Regions from separate parts of the Uliginosibacterium sediminicola genome, predicted to be linked through region 1. Evidence: predicted binding sites of a transcription regulator. Region 1 holds the regulator's gene; each other region holds the start of a gene.
What was found. Region 1 encodes sigma-54, which starts transcription at its own class of promoters, with help from an activator protein. Its sites were predicted from a motif close to TGGCACGCTTNCTGCTNA; they were not measured.

Region 1 (4,257 bases):
GCGAAATCTCGACGACGTCATCGGCCACCAGGCCGTGGCCACGCGAGATCAGCTCCAGCGCCAGCTCCGACTTGCCAGCGCCCGAGTCACCGGTGATCAGCACGCCCAGCCCCAGCACATCCATGAACACGCCGTGCAGGGACACGCGCTCGGCCAGGCGCCGCGCCAAGAAAGAGCGCAGTACTTCGATGACGCGCGCAGACTCCAGCGGCGAGGCCAGCACCGGCACGCCGATGTCCTCGCAGTTGCGGCGGATGATATCCGGCACCTCGCAATCGTCGGCGACGATGATGGCCGGCGGCGGCGCGGCGAGGATCGCCAGCAGATGATGTTCAAGCCTGTCCCGCGCCTGCTTGCGTGCCCAGGCGAACTCGGTTTCACCGATCACCTGCAGGCGTGTGGGATGGATCAGATTAAGGTGCCCGACCAGATCGGCCGCCCACACGCGATCGTCGTGGACGGTGATGTAGGAATCCAGGCGCCCGGCGACGTGGCGCAGGCGCAGAGCTTCCCGATTGGCCTCAAACAGCTGGGCGACGCTGGTTCGCCGCATGCGGATCCCATTGCACAAAGAGTTGGTGGAGTGCGGCTGCATCGGGCGCGCTTGCCAGCGCTTCGCGGAAATCGCGGTCGCTGAACATGGTGGCCAGTTCGGAGAGCAGCTGCAAATGACTTTCGTTGGCCTGCTCGGGCACCAGCATGACGAAGATCAGGCCGACCGGCTTGCCGTCGGGCGCGTCAAAGGGAATCGGCTGGGCCATGCGCACGAAGGCGCCCAGAGGCTCCTTGAGTCCCTTGATGCGGCCATGAGGAATCGCAACACCCTGGCCGAGGCCAGTGGAACAGAGCTTTTCGCGCTGCAAGAGCGCATCACCAACGCGCTTGGCGGCGATGCCGGCGCGCGTTTCAAACATCCGGGCAGCGGCTGTGAACACAGCGGCTTTGTCAGACACCGGACTGTCGAGCACAACACTGTCCGGGATCAGGATCTTGGAAATCAGATTCATGGGGCGAGGTCGGCCACGTGCGCTGCGCAAAAATACGAAGTGTGATCAAACCCGATACGCCATGCCTTGGGAGCGATTGTTAAGCCCGCATGACGCCGCTTTGACGCGCAGATTATATGCCTGGGATTTTCGGCTGGTCGAGAATATCTTTCCCGCTGCGCGGAAAAGTTTGCAGCCCCTCCGCGCGCGGCGGAGGGGCGCGGGAATCAGCTCTCTACAGCGGGCTGATGGTACTTGACGGCCTCACGGCCATGATCGGAGGTCTTTTCCTTGTGCTTGACGACTTGCCGGTCAAGCTTGTCGGTCACACTGTCGATGGCGGCGTAGAGGTCTTCGTCAACGCTTTCAACGAAGATCGTGCGGCCACGTACATGCACCGTCACTTCCGCTTTCTGCCTGAGCTTGTCCACAGAGAGGATCACGTGGGTGGCCGTGACATGCTCAAAGTGGCGAATCACCTTGTCCAGCTTGGCTGTGACGTAATCGCGAATGGACTCGGTCAATTCGAGATGATGGCCGGTGATATTGAGATTCATGAAGTGCTCCTTCAGATCGACTTGCGCTGACTGACCGGCGGGATATTGAGCGACTCACGGTATTTCGCAATCGTTCTGCGAGCCACCACAATGCCCTGCTGGCCCAACATTTCAGCAATCTTGGCGTCAGACAGCGGTTTTTTGCTGTCCTCACCTGCCACCATCTGACGAATCAGCGCGCGAATCGCCGTGGCGGAGCAGGCACCACCCGTGTCGGTAGACACATGACTGCCGAAAAAATACTTCAATTCAAAAATCCCGCGCGTTGACGCCAGGTACTTCTGCGTCGTCACGCGTGACACCGTCGATTCATGCAGTTCCAGCTCTTCGGCAATCTCGCGCAAGGTCAAGGGGCGCATGGCGACCTCGCCGTGATCGAAGAATTGCCTTTGTCTCTCCACGATAGCTTGTGACACGCGCAATATCGTGTCAAATCGTTGCTGAACGTTTTTGATCATCCATTTCGCTTCTTGCAGCTGCGTCGACAGCGATCCGTTGATGCCGCGGTTCTGTTGAAGAATATCGGCATAGACCCGATGAATCCTGAGCCTCGGCATCGCTTCGGGGTTCAGATTAGCGGTCCAGGCGCCACGGAATTTGCGCACGATCACATCCGGCACGATATAGCGCGCGTCCAGCGGCGCGAAGGCCGCGCCCGGATGCGGGTTGAGGCTACAGATGAGTTCGTGCGCGGCACGCAGCTGGTCGTCGTCACAGGACAGGCGGCGGCGGATCTTGACGAAATCGCGCGCACCCAGCAGTTCAAGACATTGTTCAACGATGTCGATGGCCAACTCGCGGGTCGGCGTCTTTTCGCGCGCCTTGAGCTGCAGCGCCAGGCACTCCTGCAAGCTGCGCGCGCCGATGCCGACCGGGTCGAAGTGCTGGACGTGGCGCAAGGCGGTGACCAGTTCTTCGAGCTCGACTTCCCACTCTTCGGGAATCAGCGGCAGCAGCTCTTCCAGCCCTTGCAGAAGCATGCCGTCTTCTTCGAGCGCCTCGATGATCAGGCGGACCAGGGCGCGGTCGCGATCCGGCAGGGGCATCAGCGCAAGCTGGCCTTCCAGATGGTCGCGCAGCGAGGTGGTCGCAGCCTGGAATTCCTGGAAGTCGGAGTCGTCGTCACCATCGTTGTTGCGCGTACCACTCGCTTCCGAACGCCACTCGGCGGCTTCGCCGATGTCGTCATCCGAGACCGAATCATAGGCTTCGGTGATGGTGTCGGGCATTTCGACCGTGGTCGCCGGCTCGAAATCCTGATCGCCATTGGCCAGATGCTCGCTGGTCTCGAAGGCCGCCGCAACGGCTTCGGCGGTCGGCATTTCGAGCACCGCCGGCGCGTCCCCGCCTTCCTCATCCGCACCTTCGCGTTCAAGCAAGGGGTTTTCGAGCAGCATGCGCTCGATCTCGACATTGAGTTCCAGCGTGGAGAGCTGCAACAGCTTGATCGATTGCTGAAGCTGCGGCGTCAGCGCGAGTTGCTGGGAAAGGCGGAGCTGGAGTGAGGGCTTCATCGGGTGCGTATCAACAACTACAGTCGGAAATGTTCGCCGAGATAAATCTGGCGCACCTGGTTATTTTGCACAATTTCCTGCGGCCGGCCACCGGCCAGCACCTCGCCGGCATTGATGATCCAGGCGTGGTCACAGATCCCCAATGTCTCACGCACATTGTGGTCGGTAATCAGCACACCGATGCCACGCGCCTTGAGAAAACCGATGATCTTCTGGATGTCGATCACGGCAATCGGGTCCACGCCGGCAAAGGGTTCGTCGAGGAGAATCAGTTTGGGTTGCGAGGCCAGCGCACGGGCGATCTCCACCCGCCGCCGCTCGCCGCCGGACAATGCGATGGAGTCGGCGTTCTTCAGATGGCCGATGTTCAGCTCGTGCAGCAGGGAATCGAGGCGCGCCTCCTGCTCCTTGCGCGAGAGCTTTTGCAGCTCCAGCACGGCGAGGATGTTCTCGGCCACGGTGAGCTTGCGGAAAACCGAGTTTTCCTGCGGCAAATAAGACAAACCCATCTGTGCACGGCGGTGCATGGGCAGATGGGTGATTTCGGTGGCGTCCAGATAGATATGGCCGCCGTCGGCCTTGACCAGGCCGACGATGGTGTAGAAGCAAGTCGTCTTGCCCGCACCATTGGGACCCAGCAAGCCTACCACCTCGCCGCTGCCGACCTGGAAGGACACGTCCTTCACCACGGTACGCGATTTGTACCGTTTGCGTACGCTCTCAACCCTCAGCAGACTCATCAACAGGATCTCTCAACAACGTGCGGACAATGTCCGCGGAAAAACCACGCGATTGCAGGAAGCGGGCTTGTCTGGCCCACTCCTTTGCATCGCCGGGCACCTGCCCGAACTTTTTCTGCCAGACGCCACGCGCACGGCTGAGCTCATCGTGCTCGAGCACTTCATCGAGCGCGGCGCGCACCTGCTCGCCGGCAACGCCACGCTCCTCAAGCTCGCGGCGGATGCGTGCAGCGCCCAGACGCGCCGCCTTGCTCCGTACATAGCTTTCGGCAAAGCGCTGATCCGACTGAAGCCCGGTCTCGGACATGCGTTCAAGCACGGCGTCGACATCGTCGCCCTCACTGGCTCGGGCCTCCAGCTTGCGTCTGAGTTCCAGGCGCGAATGCTCGCGCGTGGCCAGCAGACGCAAGGCTGTCGATTTGAGCGATTGGGCGGCGGGCTTCTTCACTGCGCAAAACTT
Region 2 (4,257 bases), on a different contig from region 1:
GATGAGTCTTCGCTGCGTCGTGGCCGCTCGACCGCCAATGCGCTGTTTGGCAATGCCGCCTCGGTGCTGGTAGGCGACTTCCTTTACTCGCGTGCATTCCAGATGATGGTTGGCGTGCAAGATATGCGCGTGATGAGCGTACTGGCCGATGCGACTAATGTGATCGCCGAGGGCGAAGTCTTGCAGCTGCTTAATGTGCGCAATGCGGATGCGACGGTCGAAGAGTATCTGCGCGTCATTCACTACAAAACGGCGATGTTGTTCGAAGCCGCTGCACGTCTGGGCGGGATTCTGGGCGGGCTCGACGAAGCGGGGCAGGATCGTATGGCCTTGTTTGGCCGGCATATCGGCACTGCATTCCAGCTGATCGATGATGTGCTCGATTATTCCGGCGATGAAGAGACCACGGGCAAGCATCTGGGTGACGATCTGGCGGAGGGCAAGCCGACGCTGCCGCTGATCCATGCCATGCAGCATGGCACGCCTGAGCAGGCTGCCGCAGTGCGTCGTGCGATTGAGGAGACGGGGCGCGAGTCTTTTGCCGAGGTGATGGACGCGATCCGCGCGACCGATGCCTTGGCTGTCACGAGAGATTACGCAAAACGTGAAGCAGAAGCTGCGCGCAACGCAATTTCTGTGTTAGAATGCTCCGCTTTCGCAGACGCACTAAACAAGTTGTGTGACTTCGCAGTTGCACGAGAGTACTGAGAATTAATGAGTACGCTGTTTTAGTCTGTGTAGATTTCGGGGTGTAGCTTAGCCTGGTAGAGCGCTACGTTCGGGACGTAGAGGCCGGAGGTTCGAATCCTCTCACCCCGACCAGTTTCAAAGAAAAGGCCACGTTCGCGTGGCCTTTTTCGTGTCTGGTCCGGACGCGAGTAGTTTTAATTTCTGTTTCGTGTTCTTCAGCACAAGTCCTGAAGTTCTTGCATCCCTGTACAGTACTCGTCCGTGCGGTGTGGCGCGTGTCTTGCTGTATTGGTTCTGACTGCTTGTTTTGTCTCATCTTCCCAGGGGTCATGCATGCTCAAGGTGCTGGTCATCGATGAAATCCAGGAGCGCGCGCTTGAGATCTGTGAGGGCCTGACGCGTTCGGGGCACATGGTGGCGGCGGTGCTTTCCGATGCGTTCAAGCTCAATGACCGGATCAAGGAAATCCTGCCCGATGTCGTGCTGATCAATACCGACTCCCCCAGTCGCGACACGCTGGAAAATCTGGCGGTGATGAACCAGGACTTTCCGCGTCCGGTGCTGATGTTCTCCGAAGATAGCGGTGACGATGCGATCCGTCAGGCGATGCGTGCGGGCGTCTCGTCCTATGTCGTCGATGGCTTGTCGCCGGCGCGTCTCGAAGCCTTGCTCAAGGTGGCGACGGTGCGCTTTGACGAATACATGGCCCTGCGTCGCGAGCGTGACGACGCGCAGCGCAAGCTGAGTGAGCGGGTGGTGATCGACCGTGCCAAGGGCGTGCTGATGAAGGCGCGCGGCATGGGGGAAGACGAGGCTTATCACGCACTGCGCAAACTGGCGATGGAGCGTGGCCGGCGCCTAGTCGATGTGGCAGAGGAGATCCTCGCCAGTGCCAAACTCTTGCTCGGTTGAAGACGGTTTGACCGCACGCTGAAATCGTTTTTGGTGCGAGGCACTGCAGCAGTGCCCCCGGATTGTGCTCCGGAGACCTTGCGCAGCATTGACGTGAGATCCCTTTTTCGGGCTTAAGTGCTTGATGTGAAATAGTCTGTTGTTTGGTGGCACGTAGCGTGCTTAATTGTTCTGCAAGTGCGGGCCAAAGGCGGCCCGTCGCGGACAAAGGCGTCCGACATCGGGAGACTGAAATGTCTCTCCCATGTCGTGACGCCTTTTTTGTTGTCCGCTTGGAACGATAGTTTCTGAGTCACCGACGGAGATTAAAATGACCGAGAAGTTTGAAGCAGCAGGACGGCGCGATTTTCTCAAGCGAGGAGCAGCGATGAGCGGTGTAGTGGCGGCGGCTGGTAGCTTGCCCGCAGGGAGTGTGTGGGCAGCTGGGTCCGACAAGCCGGAGCTTGAAGAAGTAACCATTGGCTTCATTCCGCTGACGGATTGTTCGTCGGTGGTGATGGCGGCCGTCAAGGGCTTCGACAAGAAGTACGGCATCAAGATCATCCCTAGCAAGGAAGCTTCTTGGGCCGCCGTGCGTGACAAACTGGTCAATGGCGAGTTGCATGCTTCGCACGTGCTTTACGGTCTCATCTATGGTGTTCATCTGGGTATTGGCGGTCCGAAGAAAGACATGGCTGTGCTCATGTCGCTGAACAACAACGGACAAGCCATTACGCTATCCAACGCCTTGAAAGAAAAGGGCGCAGTTGATGGCGCCGCACTCGCGAAGGTGGTTGCGAAAAAAGACAAGGAATACACTTTTGCGCAGACCTTCCCGACCGGCACGCATGCCATGTGGCTCTACTACTGGCTGGCGACGTATGGCATTGATCCCTTCCGCGATGTAAAGAATATCGTTGTGCCGCCGCCGCAGATGGTGGCCAATATGCGCGTCGGCAACATGGACGGTTTCTGTGTGGGCGAGCCCTGGGGGCAGCGGGCCATCATCGACAAGGTCGGCTTCACGTCTGTGACCACGCAAGACATCTGGACCGATCACCCCGAAAAGGTGCTCGGTTGCACGGCAGAATTCGTCAAGAAGTATCCGAATACGGCGCGTGCCATGATGTGCGCCATTCTCGAAGCCTCGATGTGGATTGATGCCAGCGCGGCAAATCGCAGCGCGACGGCAGACGTCGTGTGTGCGAAGTCTTATATCAATACCGATGCGGATGTCATTCGCAGCCGAATGATCGGTCAGTACGAAAACGGTCTGGGCAAGAGCTGGTCGGAGAAGAACTACATGAAGTTCTACAACGACGGCGCAGTCAATTACCCCTACCTTTCCGACGGCATGTGGTTCCTCACACAGCACAAGCGCTGGGGCCTGCTCAAGGAAGACCCGGACTATTTGGGTGTGGCCAAGCAGATCAACCAGACCGCGCTCTACAAGCAGGCGGCGGCCATCGTCAAGGCGCCGGTGCCGAAGTCTGATTTCCGGACCTCCAAGCTGATCGATGGCACGGTGTGGGACGGCAAGGACCCGAAGAAGTACGCCGCCAGCTTCAAGATCAAGGCTTGATCCGTCGCACCACGCGGCGGGCTGATGCTCGCTGCGTGGCGCATGTCTGAGTGGCGGGTGCCTGCGGGTGCCGGCTCCTCGTGCCTGAACGCTAAGCGACCTGCAGGAGCGATCCGATCATGACGACCAGCATAACCATGTCTGACTTTTCCCCTATGACAGAACAATCTACTTCCGCTGCCGCGCCTGCCGCAGCGACTCCGGCCGCATCTGTGCCGCCCGCCAAGAATGCGCGCCTGCTCAATGTGTTGCGCCGCGTATTGCCACCGCTGATCGGCCTGGGTTTGCTGATCGGTTTGTGGGCCCTGGTGGCCATGAAGTCCAGCGGCATTCCCAGCCCCTTGCTGACCTGGCATGCAGCAGTTGAACTCTTTTCTGATCCCTTCTACGTGAATGGCCCCAACGATCAGGGCATTGGCTGGAACATCCTGTCCTCGCTCAAGCGTGTCGGTATCGGTTTCGGTTTCGCTGCGCTGGTCGGTATTCCTCTGGGCTTTGCCATCGGCCGTTTCAGCTTTCTCAACGCGATGTTCGAGCCGATCATCTCGCTGTTGCGCCCGGTCTCGCCGCTGGCCTGGTTACCGATTGGTCTGCTGGTCTTCAAGAAGGCTGATCCGGCGGCAACCTGGACCATCTTCATCTGCTCGATCTGGCCGATGATCCTCAATACCGCACAAGGTGTGCAGCGTATTCCGAGCGACTACATGAACGTCGCGCGCGTGCTCAATCTCTCCGAGTACAAGATCCTCACCAAGATCCTCTTTCCGGCGGTGCTGCCTTACATGCTGACGGGCATCCGCTTGTCGATTGGTACGGCCTGGTTGGTGATTGTTGCGGCGGAAATGCTGACCGGCGGTGTGGGCATCGGCTTCTGGGTGTGGGATGAGTGGAACAACCTCAAGGTGGAACACATCATCATCGCGATTTTCGTGATTGGCGTCGTCGGCTTGCTGCTTGAGCAGTTGCTGCTGCAGATTGCCAAACGCTTCTCTTACGAAAACAACTGAGGGCGCTGCCATGAAGCCATTAGTGCAAGTACAAGACGTCGGCATGAAGTTCGACACCAAGAACGGCAGCTTCGTCGCGCTGCGTGA
Region 3 (4,257 bases), on a different contig from region 1:
AGCGCCGTCTCCATTGCCGCGACGTTGAGACCCAGCTGACCCGAGTGCACGCGGTAGAGCGGGCGCTTGATGATCTCCGAATAGACCTCGGCAGTGAGCGTCTTGCCGACACCGGCCGGGCCTGCACAGAGCACCGTGGTGCCGCCCGATTTGCCGGCGACGATGTCGTCCATCAGCACGTCCATCTCGGCCGTGAGGATGTCGATGAGGTCGGTCTGTTCCGGCGGCAGCACCAGCTTTTGCTTGAGCTCGGGCTGATAGACATAGGGCTTCATGTCATCGACGTGCACCCACAGATAGTGGTGCAAGTCGAGGTGGAACATCAGGATGTAGGCGTGGATCGGCAGCTGCGAAAACAGGCCGGCCGGAATCTCCGCTTGCGAGGCAATCGCCTCGTCTTCGCTCTCGTAGCGATTGCTCTTGGCCGCCTTGCGCAGATAGGGGCCAAGGATGTCGCCGGGCGCATCAAGGGTCAGCGTGCGGCTGGTAAGGATGCTTTCATCATTGACCAGGCGGGCGCTGCCGCCGCTGGCCGAGAGCACGATCACATCCTTGCGCGTCCAGTCATTATCGTGATGGGTCGCGTTGGGATCGCCCGAGTAGAAGCCGGTGCCGCTGCCCGAGAACTGCTCGCCATAGCGCGCGCGCCAGTCGAAATAGCGCTCGATGGTGCGGTCGTACTGGGCGATGAGTTCCGGCGTTTCCTTCAGGTAGCCTTTGGCGGCGAAGATCTCGCCGACCGTCTTGCCCGCCGCGTCGCTGGCGTAAATGCGCATCACCCGCGTGGTCAGCGTGCCCTTGGCATTGCCCTTGAGCTCGATGAAGACCTTGCCGGTCTCGTCATTGGCGGGCGGCGTGTAGTCCAGACGCGTCACCACGTAGGGCAGGGGCCGCGTAGTCATGTCGGCGGTGAACAGCCAGCCACGGATGGCGTTTGTCGCCAGGTAACGGGCAATCGCCGGCACCACGCTTTCGAGCTGATCGGCACCGAAGCGCGGGCCTTCAGCATCGAGTGCCTGGCGTAGGGTGGCCAGGTGCGCAGCGCGCTCCTGCATCGCCGGGCCGGCGTCGGCGTAGAGCTTGCCGAGAAAATCCAGCGCCGCGCCGGAGAGCTGCTGCAGGTGGATTTCCACCTTGTCGGAAAACAGCAGCTGCTCGCCCACCGGGCTCAGCTCGGTAAAAGCGCCGATCAGCGATTCGGCATAGGGGCGTTCGATGGTGAGTTTCATGGCCGCGCTTCCCGTTCCGCGCTCAGCGCACGACCACCGGGATTTCGAGGGCTGCGCGGCGGCCGATCTGCGCATCGACCTTGCGGCGCACGTTCTCCAGCTTGAGCGGGCGCAGCAGGGTACTGGCGGCGCCGAGCGACAGCGCTTCCTTGACCAGGGGCTCGTCGGCATCAAAGCAGACGATCAGGATGCGCACATCGGCAATGCTGTTCTTGAACTGCGTGACGACCGCTGCACCCTCGGCTTCGATCACGCTGAGGCCGAGCAGGATCAGCTCCGGCGGCGTGCCGGCGGCCTTGGCCAGCGCTTCGCCAGCGCTCATCAGCACATGCGTTTCCATCTCGTCCGCGAGCATGAACTGCAGCGCGGTACTGACCACATCATCATTGTCCACCACGAAGACGCGCTTGTTCTCGACCGCGCGCTGGCTATCCACACCGATTTGCATGATCAGTCCCTTCTCTCTGTTGCAAGGCACGTACTTGTTCGACGTTCGCGCTCCGTGTCCGTCTTGCTGCGGAAACCTCCGGGCTCAAACAGCTTGAGCAAGCTCCGTTCCCATGCCGGACAAGGCCGATTCATCGGGCTTTGCGCGGATTTGCGTGGTACGGCGCGCGCGATCGCGTCGCATTTGTCGTGTGCCATGTCTGTTTTGTCGCAGTGCAGCGCATCGTGGTGCGCGCTGCATCCCGACATGACGCGCAAATTGCCCGCCGTGACGCCACTTGGCAGCGCACGGCACGGGATCTGCTACGTGCCCCACACCAACCCTGTCAGGAGCACGAGATGAGTACGACTTTCATCAGGACCACCAGTGACGGCCGCAGGATCGAGGTCATCGACGGCAAAGTCTGTCTGGACGGCCGCCCCGAAGCCAGCGAGCTGGTCTCGCTCGACGAGCATCCGAATCGTCAGGCCATTGCCCGCGCCGTGCCGGGTGCCACACACGTCGCAGGGCGTCTGGTATTCACGCTCGAAGAGGCGCACATGGTTAACGACGCGATGAGCGAAGCCAAGCGCGAGCTTGATCTCTCGCCGGTGGCGATCAATCGGCGTTTGCAAGAAGTCATGTTCCACCGCGCCAAGATGGAAGGCGTCGAGTGATTTTCGTCGAAATGGGCGCGATGCTTTGTCGACCTTGCTTGCCGTGCAATTGCACTGTCAGAGCAAGGTCTTCGCGCCTCGCACCCATTGCGACGGAAATCGGCAGTCGTGGTGCACTGTCTCGCGTCGTCTTCGCGCCTCGCGGCGAATCCGGCCGGAATCGGCTGTGCTTGGCAAGGTCTTCGCGCCTCGCGCCCATTGCGACGGAAATCGGCGCTGTGCCGGATGTGTCTCGCGTCGTCTTCGCGCTGCGCGGCGAATCCAAACGGCAGCGCTTCAGTTGCCGGCCAAACCCGACAAAGCCTTGTCACAAAGACGCCATGCGAATGCGCACGGATCGACGCGAATTTTGCAGGTGATTGATTGAAATAATAAATTTAGCTTGGCATCAATCCTGCTGAGGGGTGATGTCAGCCGACAGAGAGGTGTGCCATGGATGCTCGAGTTTCCGCCAAGATTCAGGATGTGTTCGAAGAGCCCGCCTGCGAGCACAACCAGAACAAAAGCGCCAAGGAAAAGAAGAAGGGCTGCACCAAGCAGCTCTCGCCGGGCGCGGCTGCGGGTGGTTGTGCGTTTGATGGCGCCAAGGTTGCGCTGCAGCCCATCGTCGATGTCGCCCACCTCGTGCATGGCCCGATTGCCTGCGAGGGTAATTCCTGGGACAACCGCAATTCCACCTCGTCCGGCTCGCAGCTCTACCGCACCGGTTTCACGACTGACATCAATGAACTGGATGTCATCTACGGTGGCGAGAAGCGTCTGTTCAAGTCGGTCAAGGAAATCGTCGAGAAGTACAACCCGCCGGCTGTTTTCGTTTATCAGACCTGCGTCACGGCGCTGATCGGTGACGACATCGAGGCGGTCTGCAAGAAGGCGACCGAGAAGTTCGGCACGCCGGTGATTCCGGTGAACTCCCCCGGCTTCGTCGGCCCCAAGAACCTCGGCAACAAGCTGGGCGCCGAAGCGCTGCTCGATTACGTCATCGGCACCGCCGAGCCCGAATACACCACGCCCTACGACATCAACATCATCGGCGAGTACAACCTCTCCGGCGAGCTGTGGCAGATCAAGCCCTTGCTCGACGCGCTGGGCATCCGCATCCTGTCATGCATTTCGGGTGACGGACGTTACAAGGAAGTGGCTTACTCGCATCGCGCCAAGGCTTCGATGATGGTGTGCTCCAAGTCGATGATCAACATCGCGCGCAAGATGGAAGAGCGCTACGACATTCCCTTCTTCGAGGGCTCGTTCTACGGCATTGGCGACATGAGCGAGACCCTGCGCGAAATTGCCCGCCTGCTCATCGAGCGCGGCGCGCCGGCCGAGCTCAAGGACCGCACCGAGGCGCTGATCGCCATCGAAGAGAAGCGCGCTTTTGATCGCATCGCCGCCTATCGCCCGCGCCTGGAAGGAAAGAAAGTCCTGCTGATCACCGGCGGCGTGAAGAGCTGGTCGGTGGTCGCGGCGCTGCAGGAAGCCGGGCTGGAAATCGTCGGCACCAGCGTCAAGAAGTCGACCAAGGAAGACAAAGAAAAGATCAAGGAATTGATGGGGCAAGACGCCCACATGATCGACGACATGACGCCGCGCGAGATGTACGCGATGCTCAAGGACGCCAAGGCCGACATCATGCTCTCCGGCGGCCGCAGCCAGTTCATCGCGCTCAAGGCCAAGATGCCCTGGCTGGACATCAACCAGGAACGCCACCACGCCTACGCCGGTTACGAGGGCATGGTCGACCTCGTGCGCGAGATCGACAAGGCGCTCTACAACCCGATCTGGGAACAGGTGCGCAAGCCCGCGCCCTGGGAAGTCGTGGCGGCCTGAGGACGATGCCATGAACATGCCGTTCTCTCATCTTGCAGGCAGTGTGCTGGTGGGCATCAGCCTGAGCTTCCTGTTCCTGCGCGTGGTCATCGAAGTC
Region 4 (4,257 bases), 280 kb from region 1:
GGCTTCGTCTTGCGGCACGGTGATGCGATTGACCACTTTGCCAGCGACCAGGTTTTCCAGTGTCCAGGCCAGGTGCTGCGGGTCGATGCGCTGCATGGTCGAACACATGCACACCGTCGGTGACATGAACTGCACCAGCTTGCCTTCGTGCTTGACCTCTTCCGCCAGGCGATTGACGAGGTTCAGCTCGGTGCCGACCAGCCACTTGGTATTGGGGGCGGCGTCCTTGACGGTCTTGAGGATGTATTCGGTGGAGCCGACAAAATCAGACTGCTTGCAGACTTCAAAAGCGGATTCCGGATGCGAGATGACGAAGCCGTCCGGATGCTGGTTGCGCCACTTGATGATGTGCGCCGGCTGGAACATCTGGTGCACCGAGCAGTGGCCTTTCCACAGCAGCATCCTGGCCTTGCGGATCGCTTCCGGGCTGTGGCCGCCGAAGGGCAGGTCCGGATCCCAGACGATCATCTCGTCAAGCGCGATGCCCATCTGGTGGCCGGTCCAGCGCCCCAGATGCTGGTCCGGGAAGAACAGGATCTTCTCGCGCTGGGCGAAGCTCCAATCGAGAATTTTCGGTGCATTGCTCGACGTGCAGACGATGCCGCCATGCTGGCCGCAGAAGGCCTTCAGATCGGCGGCCGAATTGATATAGGTGACCGGAGTGATCAGCTCATCGCAATTGCCCAGCACTTCGCTGAGCTCGCGCCAGCTGCGCTCGACCTTGGCCAGATTGGCCATATCGGCCATCGAACAGCCTGCCGCCAGGTCGGGCAGGATGGCGATCTGTTCGGGCTTGGAGAGGATGTCGGCGACTTCAGCCATGAAGTGCACGCCGCAGAAGACGATGAATTCGGCGTCTGACTCGGAGGCCAGGCGCGAGAGCTTGAGCGAATCGCCGGTCAGGTCATGATGCTGGTAGACGTCGGCGCGCTGGTAGTGGTGCACCAGCAGGGTGACGCGTTTGCCCAGCGCGGCCTTGGCGGCGCGGATGCGTTCGTGCGCATCGGCATCCTGAAGCTGGTTGAAGCGGTCAAAGGAAATAGTGGCGGTTTGCATGTTGAGCTCTGCTACGTGGGGCGTGCTGCACGCACGCGTTGGCGGCGATTATCCATCAGCCGCCCGTGTCTGGGATGGGCGCTGGGTGCGTCCTCGGTTCAGGACTGGGTCCAGGGCAAGCCGGCGTGACGCCAGCCACCGATATTGCCGCGATGGGCGTTGACGTCCTTGTCACCCTCGAAGCCTTCGAGGATGTTGTAGCAGGCTGCAAAGCCGGCCTCGTGCGCGGCCGAGGCGGCAGCGTGCGAGCGCGCACCGCTGCGGCAGATGAACAGCGCCGGCGCGTCGCTGGCGTGCTGCTTGCGCAGCTGCTCGAGGAACAGCGGATTGGGCTGGCTGCCCGGCCAGGAATTCCACTCGATCTCCAGCGCGCCCGGAATCCGGCCGACCCAGTCCAGCTCGGCACGGGTGCGGACGTCGATGATGCGCGCTTGCGCATTCTGCGTCACCAGGGCATGTGCCTCGCTGGGCGTGAGGGCGCCCTGATACGGCAGTTTGAGCTGGCTGGCGCGGTCGTGGGCCAGTTTGAGGATGTCGCTGATCTCTTTCATCTTGAGTCTGGATAGGTGTTGGCTAGCAGGCGAGAGTATGCGCTGTCAGCTTGCGGGCGACAATCGCCGCGCCGCTGCGGTGCAATGCTCCGAATTGGTGCGTCAAAAAGTGTCGGTGCGCCTGTTTTGTGCGGCCTTATGTCGCGCGGGATGCCCTTTGATAGGGCATGGTCTGTGGCACAATGCGCCTCGATCTGTAAGCAAGGCGTAATCGAACCCGTGGCATGTTAAATGCTTCCAGTTTTCCGATTACCCGCTACCAGCAAGGACTCTTGTCTCTGGTGTGCTTTCGCATCGGCAGTGCGCGGAAGCTGACAGGCAAACAGGTTTTCACCGCTTAACTGGTTCAATTCTCTTTTTTGGAGTGTATATGACGACCTCTCAAGACGTGCTCAAGCTGATCAAGGAAAACGACGTCAAGTTTGTTGATTTCCGCTTCACCGATACTCGCGGCAAGGAACAGCACGTTGGCGTGCCCATCAGCGCGTTCTCTGAAGACAAGTTCACTGAAGGGCATGCATTCGATGGTTCGTCCATCGCTGGCTGGAAGGGTATTCAGGCCTCCGACATGCAGCTGATGCCGGACCCGAGCACCGCCTTCATCGACCCGTTCTTCGATGAAACCACGCTGGTGCTCACCTGTGACGTCGTTGAGCCGTCCGACGGCAAGGGTTACGACCGTGACCCGCGCTCCATCGCCAACCGCGCCGAGGCTTACCTGAAGTCCTCCGGTATTGGTGACACCGCTTTCTTCGGTCCGGAACCCGAATTCTTCATCTTCGACGCAGTCGAGTGGAAGACCGATATGTCCGGCTCCTACGTCAAGATCCACGCTGAAGAAGGTGCCTGGGCCTCGAACGAGAAGTTCGAAGGCGGCAACACCGGTCACCGGCCGTCGGTGAAGGGTGGTTACTTCCCGGTTCCCCCGGTTGATTCCTTCAACGACATGCGCGCGCAAATGGTGCTGCTGCTCGAAGCCGCTGGCGTGCCGGTTGAAGTGCATCACCACGAAGTGGCAACGGCCGGTCAGAACGAAATCGGCACCAAGTTCAACACCCTGGTGCGCCGCGCTGACCAAACCCAGCTGCTTAAGTACATCGTGCACAACGTTGCACACCAGTACGGCAAGACCGCGACCTTCATGCCCAAGCCCATCGTTGGCGACAACGGTTCCGGTATGCACGTTCACCAGTCGATCTGGAAGGATGGCAAGAACCTGTTCGCAGGCAATGGCTATGCCGGCCTGTCCGAGTTCGCGCTGTACTACATCGGCGGCATCATTAAGCACGCCAAGGCGCTGAATGCCATCACCAACCCGCTGACCAACTCGTACAAGCGCCTCGTGCCGCACTACGAAGCGCCGGTCAAGCTGGCTTACTCGGCCAAGAATCGTTCGGCTTCGATCCGTATTCCGTTCGTGCATAGCGACAAGGCGCGCCGTATCGAAACCCGCTTCCCGGATCCGGGTGCAAACCCCTATCTGTGCTTTGCTGCACTGATGATGGCCGGTCTGGATGGCGTGGCGAACAAGATTCACCCGGGCGATCCGGCTGACAAGAACCTGTACGACCTGCCGCCGGAAGAAGATGCACTGATCCCGACCGTTTGCGCCAGCCTGGAAGAAGCGCTGGACAACCTGAAGAAGGATCACGCCTTCCTGACCGTTGGCGGTGTGTTCAGCGAAGACTTCATCTCGTCCTACATCGATCTGAAGATGGAAGACGTGAATCGTCTGCGCATGACCACCACGCCGGTCGAATTCGAGATGTACTACTCGGTTTGATCTGCGCGCCCCTCGGGGCGCTGGTTCAAGACAAAAAAGGACGGGGTGACCCGTCCTTTTTTCATGGCTGCCGCAGAGCGGGTCTTGGCTTGCTTTTTTCGCGCATCACCCTACACTCGGCTGCGCCCCCATTCCTCCGCTTGCCATGAAATCCCTGTGTCTCCAGCTTGTTTTGCTGTTTGCCTTGCTGCCTGGTCTGGCCTGCGCCGACGTGTATAAGTGTGTCGACGAGGCGGGCCGTGTGACCTATACGAATGACAAACCGCGCGGCCAGAAAGGCTGCAGTCTGCTGTCGCGCGATCTGCCTTCTGGCGGTAGCGCGCCCACACTGTCCTCACCCAAGCGCGCAGCAAGTGGCGGAGGCTCTTCGCCAGCGGATTTCCCGCGAGTGGATGGCGCGCAGCAGCGCGATCGCGACAGCAACCGGCGCCGCATACTCGAGCAGGAGCTGGCCACTGAGCAGCGCCTGCTGGACGAGGCGCGCAAGAATCAGCGAGAGATAGAACAGGCTGCGCCGCAGGAACGTACGACGCCCAAATACCAGGCGCGCCAGAATGCTTTGCGTGAAGAGCTGCTGCAGCACGAGACCAATATCAACAAACTCAAGGCCGAACTGGGGAATACCCGCTGATGCGGGCACCGCGATTGTGCTCTGATTCGTCTGATGCGTGCCCGCGCCCTGAGGTTTGCGCCACTCGGGTGCGCGATGGCGTAATTCTTGCTCTGCAACAGGGAATATGAGCCCTCCTAGCGCACCACTGCCTTCACAGCACTTTTCCGAGAAGACCCAGGGTCTGGAACTGCTGTCCTCCGCCATCATCATGGTGGATAACTCCTTGACGGTCTGCTACATCAATGCAGCCGCCG

Region 2: the regulator sigma-54 is predicted to act here: its motif matches at 1,750-1,767, upstream of ABDB84_RS15640 (CmpA/NrtA family ABC transporter substrate-binding protein).
Region 3: the regulator sigma-54 is predicted to act here: its motif matches at 2,717-2,734, upstream of nifE (nitrogenase iron-molybdenum cofactor biosynthesis protein NifE).
Region 4: the regulator sigma-54 is predicted to act here: its motif matches at 1,828-1,845, upstream of glnA (type I glutamate--ammonia ligase).

The regions. Positions count from the first base shown of each region.
Region 1 is NZ_JBDIVE010000001.1:432,744-437,000, forward strand. Features, by position in the region: gene hprK (HPr(Ser) kinase/phosphatase) at 1-553, opposite strand, end outside; gene ABDB84_RS02050 (PTS sugar transporter subunit IIA) at 522-1,007, opposite strand; gene hpf (ribosome hibernation-promoting factor, HPF/YfiA family) at 1,214-1,543, opposite strand; gene ABDB84_RS02060 (RNA polymerase factor sigma-54) at 1,555-3,057, opposite strand; gene lptB (LPS export ABC transporter ATP-binding protein) at 3,075-3,797, opposite strand; gene recX (recombination regulator RecX) at 3,778-4,245, opposite strand.
Region 2 is NZ_JBDIVE010000009.1:128,326-132,582, forward strand. Features, by position in the region: gene ABDB84_RS15625 (polyprenyl synthetase family protein) at 1-708, shown strand, start outside; tRNA gene ABDB84_RS15630 (tRNA-Pro) at 746-822, shown strand; gene ABDB84_RS15635 (ANTAR domain-containing response regulator) at 1,024-1,602, shown strand; gene ABDB84_RS15640 (CmpA/NrtA family ABC transporter substrate-binding protein) at 1,913-3,163, shown strand; gene ntrB (nitrate ABC transporter permease) at 3,283-4,170, shown strand; gene ABDB84_RS15650 (ABC transporter ATP-binding protein) at 4,181-4,257, shown strand, end outside.
Region 3 is NZ_JBDIVE010000010.1:126,143-130,399, forward strand. Features, by position in the region: gene ABDB84_RS16605 (AAA family ATPase) at 1-1,229, opposite strand, end outside; gene ABDB84_RS16610 (response regulator) at 1,252-1,677, opposite strand; gene ABDB84_RS16615 (hypothetical protein) at 2,016-2,333, shown strand; gene nifE (nitrogenase iron-molybdenum cofactor biosynthesis protein NifE) at 2,766-4,160, shown strand; gene ABDB84_RS16625 (hypothetical protein) at 4,171-4,257, shown strand, end outside.
Region 4 is NZ_JBDIVE010000001.1:151,036-155,292, reverse strand. Features, by position in the region: gene nadA (quinolinate synthase NadA) at 1-1,056, opposite strand, end outside; gene ABDB84_RS00760 (rhodanese-like domain-containing protein) at 1,155-1,607, opposite strand; gene glnA (type I glutamate--ammonia ligase) at 1,978-3,390, shown strand; gene ABDB84_RS00750 (DUF4124 domain-containing protein) at 3,536-4,021, shown strand; gene glnL (nitrogen regulation protein NR(II)) at 4,128-4,257, shown strand, end outside.